DNA from 2 places in the Thalassospira sp. MIT1004 genome. Region 2 is predicted to be linked to the other one. Evidence: riboswitches for the same ligand, from Rfam matches in the RefSeq annotation. Region 2 holds a riboswitch; the other holds the start of a gene.

Region 1 (2,463 bases), on a different contig from region 2:
GTTTCCGCGATGCGCAACTGCTTCATGCCAGCCTTGGAAACGACTTCACCAAAGATATTTGGCAACACCTGCGGCGGATAGATCGCATCCATATATTTTGCATGGTCGGATGAATATTCAACCATACCGGCCTGCACAGCAAATCTGATCGGGGTGCCACGGTCAAACCCGTCAAAGTCCGGTCCGCAGATCGCGGCCAGAATTTCACGCGCGCGGTCGGCCCGGAAATTGGTCATCAAAAGCCCGTCGCCGTCTTTCATGCCGGCATAATCGCCAATCACGGTCGGCAGAACGAATTCATCCGTGGTGTCGGCATCATAGGCTGCCCTGATTGCGGCTTCGGCACTTTCAGCGGTGCGGCCATCGGCGTAATTCTTGCCCTTTACCATCGTGAAATAGGCCTGGCTGACTCGTTCCCAGCGATTGTCGCGGTCCATCGCGTAATAGCGCCCGGTGACGGTCACGATTTCAACATTGGCATCACCGATCAGTGCGCGGAATTTTTCAAGGAATTTGGCGGCACTTTTGGGGGCGGTATCGCGGCCATCCAGGTAGGCATGGATTTTTACCGGCACACCGGCCGATGCGATGATTTTGGCAAGGGCCGCCATATGGGCCTGATGGGAATGCACCCCGCCTTCGGACAGAAGCCCGGCGATATGACAGACACCCCCGCTTTCTTTCAGCTTGGCGATAACCTTTTTGACCGTATCGGTATCTGCGATCGAACCGGTTTTGACAGCCTCGTCAATTTTTGGCAGTTCCTGCATCACAACCCGGCCGGCACCAAGATTCATATGGCCGACTTCGGAATTGCCCATCTGTCCTTCGGGCAGGCCGACATCAAGACCGCAGGCTTTCAGAAAGCCGGTCGGATTGTTGGCATAAAGCGCGTCCCAAACAGGGGTATTCGCCAATGCAACCGCATTGTCCTTGCTTTCCTCGCGATAACCCCAGCCATCCAGAATGCACAGCACCACCGGACGCGGGCGCTTTACGGTATTTGATACAGTCACAATCATAATCCCACGAACTAAAGTACACGAAATAAGGTAAAAGGCTGAATTACCGGTAAAGATGGTTATTTTCCGGTAATTTTGCCATCCGTACAAAGACGCCGGGCGCGGTGGGTCCGCCATCAGACGCTGCCAATCATAGCATTTTCAACGCGCAATCTATCATGAATGCCGGTATTGAACAGCCTTCCGACCGGGTATTTTTTGTGCGCTTGCAAAGTCGCTTTTTGACAAGGATCATCACCTGCCTGTAATCTCGGGCGTTACGGTGATACCTCGAATAACCGCGATGGGAGAGCCCGCTTTGATCCCGCGATCAGATCGGCGCCGAAGGAGCAATAGCCCCGAAAACTCTCAGGCAGATGGACCGTTGCGGATTGAGGCTCTGGAGAGAGAAAGCGGTACGGGGCCAACGCCCGGCACCATATTTCCACCGAAGGATGAAGCCATGGCGTCAAAGACTTCTTTGTTTTTGGCAACAGGGCGCACAATCTCAGGTCAAGGGACAGAGGGGGCAAGACACCGGTTCTATAACGTCATGTGGCATTGATCCGCATGACAAAGAGCCGTGGGAGGCCCATTTGACCGAAGAAAATAAGCAGCGTCCGCAAGACGTTAATCTTTCCGTTGTCGATCTTTATACCATCGGGATTGGCCCATCGAGTTCGCATACGGTAGGCCCGATGCGCGCGGGCTATCGGTTCTGTCTGGAACTCGAAGCCCGGAATCTTTTGGAAAAAATCGGCTCGGTGATTGTCGATCTTTACGGATCGCTTGCTCTGACCGGCAAGGGCCATGCCACCGATACCGCGGTGATCATGGGGCTTTCGGGGGAACGACCGCGTTCGGTTGATCCAGACCGGATCGCACCGACAATGGATGCGATTGATAAAGATCACGCATTACAGCTTTACGGCGCGCACCCGGTTGCTTTCAACCGGGATACCAACCTTGTTTTCCATATGACCGAAAGCCTGCCCGAACATCCCAATGGCATGCGGATCACCGCCTTTGACCGTGATGGTGTTGTTTTGCACAAACAGGAATATTTTTCGGTTGGGGGTGGGTTTATCGTCTCGGGCGATGATCGCGGCGCGGAATATTCCGGCGATAATATCACGCTGCCTTATCCCTTTTCCTCGGCCGATGAACTGATGGCGATCTGTAAAAAGGAAAAGCTGTCGATTGCCGAAGTCATGGCCGAAAACGAAAAAAGCTGGCGTGAACCTGCCGAGACCGAGGAATTTGTCGACCGCGTGCATCGCGCGATGATGGATTGTATTGAGCGTGGCTGCAAAACCGATGGCATTCTGCCCGGCGGGTTGAATGTCAAACGGCGTGCGCGCAAACTTTACCTTGAACTGACGGAACGGCCAGAAGCGGGGCTTAAGGACCCGTTGACCGTGATCGACTGGGTCAATCTTTATGCCCTTGCGGTTAACGAAGA
Region 2 (2,463 bases):
CGCAAACGGCAGTTCGACGATTTCCGCCGGGCGTGCCTTGCCGCGCACCATCAGATCGACTTTGGTACCCGGGGCGGCAAATTCAATTGCGACATATCCCATCGCAATCGGGCCATCCACGGTCGGGCCGAAACCACCGCTGGTGATTTCGCCAATTTCTTCGCCGTCACTGTTCAAGACCGGCGTATGTTCACGCGCCGGGGCCTTGCCTTCGGGTTTGATCCCGACACGTTTGCGATCCGCGCCATTGGCAAGCTGATCAAGGATGACATCCGCCCCCTTGAACCCGCCTTCTTCGCGACGACGCTTGTTGATGATCCAGTTAAGGTCGCCTTCGACCGGGGTGGTCGTGGTATCGATATCGTTGCCATACAGGCAAAGACCAGCTTCAAGACGCAGCGAATCACGCGCGCCAAGGCCAATCGCCTCGACCTCTTCCTCGGCCAACAACTTGCGCGCCAGCTCTTCGGCGCGCTCGTTCGGCACGGAAATCTCATACCCGTCTTCGCCGGTATAGCCCGACCGGGTAACAAAGCACGCGATACCGGCAATATCGATCTCGGCAAAGCTCATGAATTTCATATCGGCAACCGAGGGTGCAAACCGCGCCAGCACGCGGGCGGCGTCCGGGCCCTGCAAGGCCATCAACGCGCGGTCATCAATCTCGATCAGCTCGACACCGTTATCCAGATTGGCCCGCATATGGACAATGTCATCATCCTTGCACGCGGCATTGATCACCAGAAACAGGCTGTCGCCCGCATTGGTGATCATCAGATCATCCAAAATCGTGCCATCGTCATTGGTAAAGGCGGAATAACGGGTGCGGCCGGGTTTGAGGATCGCGATATCACCGGGCACCAGCTTTTCAAGCTCGGCCACGCGATTTTCGCCGGTCAGGCGGACCTGCCCCATATGCGAAACATCAAACAGACCGGCCTTCGCGCGGGTATGCAGATGTTCGCCCTTCACCCCCAACGGATATTGCACCGGCATGTCATAACCGGCGAACGGCACCATCTTGGCACCCAGTTCCACATGCAAATCATAAAGGGCGGTTTTCAGCAGTTCGGTTTGATGATCGGCCATCAAGGTCTCCAGACAGTCGTTGCGAAACATAGCCGACCAGTGGCCAACCACGTCCCCCTCTGTCTTGGAGCCTGAAAGAATCACAGCCGGTTTGAATACCGGTCTGCTTACATCTTCGGCGAGACGCACATCCATGTTCGATGCCGCCTGCTTTCCAGAGTCCCATCTCCCCGCGGTCCGTTTGCCTGAGAGTTTCCGGGGTGGTTGCTCCTTCGGCGTCCGCGCAATCCCTATCGATGTAATCACGCACATCGATCAAGACCGTGGCACTCTCCCACGGGGATCATTTGGGTATGCCCCCTTATACGGATTTGAATCCGACCAGACCAGCCCCAAAAATCATATCCTCTCCACCCCATCCATTGGTATGAGGATTAAAAGCCCTTTTTTTGCCCCTCCGGCAAATGCCCATTATTTTGTATGAGGATTACCGAAAACGAACTTTTGTTCAAAAACGAAAATCCCGCCACGCGAGGCGGGCGGGATTTGATTATTCACCAAAAATGAATAATAGGCCGGATTATTAATTTTTTCCGAAGCGTCGATTGTAATCAAGCTGATCGGCGCTTAGCTGGAAACCAAGGTAAATTTCATAGTCCGGACCGGCCCAGACATCATCCAGCGGCACGTTCAAAGTCACCTGCTCGTCGCGATAGCGCGCCAGGTTCAAATTGCTCGGAAACGCCATCTGAACATCGAACAGATTCTTCTGGATAAACTCGCCAGACGGGTCCTTAAGTGCTACGAAATACTGGAGTTTTGCGTTGCGCCCCTGTGCGGCCGGGCCCAGTTCGGCATTGATCACCGGGCTGATCACGACGTTCAGGATCTTGTCATCAAGGTCATAGCCGCAATCGCCCAGATAACCGCCAAATTCGGCTTCAAGGATCACATCGGTCAGGTCCTTGCCCTGACCGCTGAACTGCACCAATCGGGCGGTATCATTGGGCAGGAAGGCCCGCGGACATGCCGGAACCGGCTGCTCTTCGAACGGGTTGCTGCTGCACGCCGCCAGAAAACCGGCAAACGACACCAAACCCAATGCACAAACACGCCGCAGTCCGTTCGCAATCGTCATCCAAGCCTCTATAGAACTGGTCAAATTCGCTGTCATGCCCGGTCCGGGCACAACCGCGCGCAGTCTATTCGCTCCGATATGGCGACACAACCCGCTTCCGTTTCAAATCGCGGCATGGGGCCTAAATACATGGCCGGACATAGCTGAACATGCATCTTTACACGGTGTCTGTCATTGCGTGCACGGTGCTGGCAGGTTATGTAACGAAGACATTTGAATAACCGTGCCATCGCATGGCGCACATCATGAACATTCGGACCCGTATCATGTCTGACAAAGCCGACCTTCGGATCATC

What was found. Region 2 has a riboswitch for glycine ahead of gcvT (glycine cleavage system aminomethyltransferase GcvT). Riboswitches for the same ligand answer to the same signal wherever they lie in the genome.
Region 1: another riboswitch for glycine. It lies ahead of BC440_RS18210 (L-serine ammonia-lyase); the one in region 2 lies ahead of gcvT (glycine cleavage system aminomethyltransferase GcvT).

Annotation. Positions count from the first base shown of each region.
Region 1 is NZ_MCAO01000044.1:158,107-160,569, reverse strand. It holds gene gpmI (2,3-bisphosphoglycerate-independent phosphoglycerate mutase) at 1-1,022, opposite strand, end outside; glycine riboswitch at 1,297-1,396, shown strand; glycine riboswitch at 1,400-1,527, shown strand; gene BC440_RS18210 (L-serine ammonia-lyase) at 1,598-2,463, shown strand, end outside.
Region 2 is NZ_MCAO01000011.1:284,001-286,463, forward strand. It holds gene gcvT (glycine cleavage system aminomethyltransferase GcvT) at 1-1,089, opposite strand, end outside; glycine riboswitch at 1,147-1,249, opposite strand; glycine riboswitch at 1,253-1,376, opposite strand; gene BC440_RS06115 (hypothetical protein) at 1,613-2,203, opposite strand; gene ispH (4-hydroxy-3-methylbut-2-enyl diphosphate reductase) at 2,434-2,463, shown strand, end outside.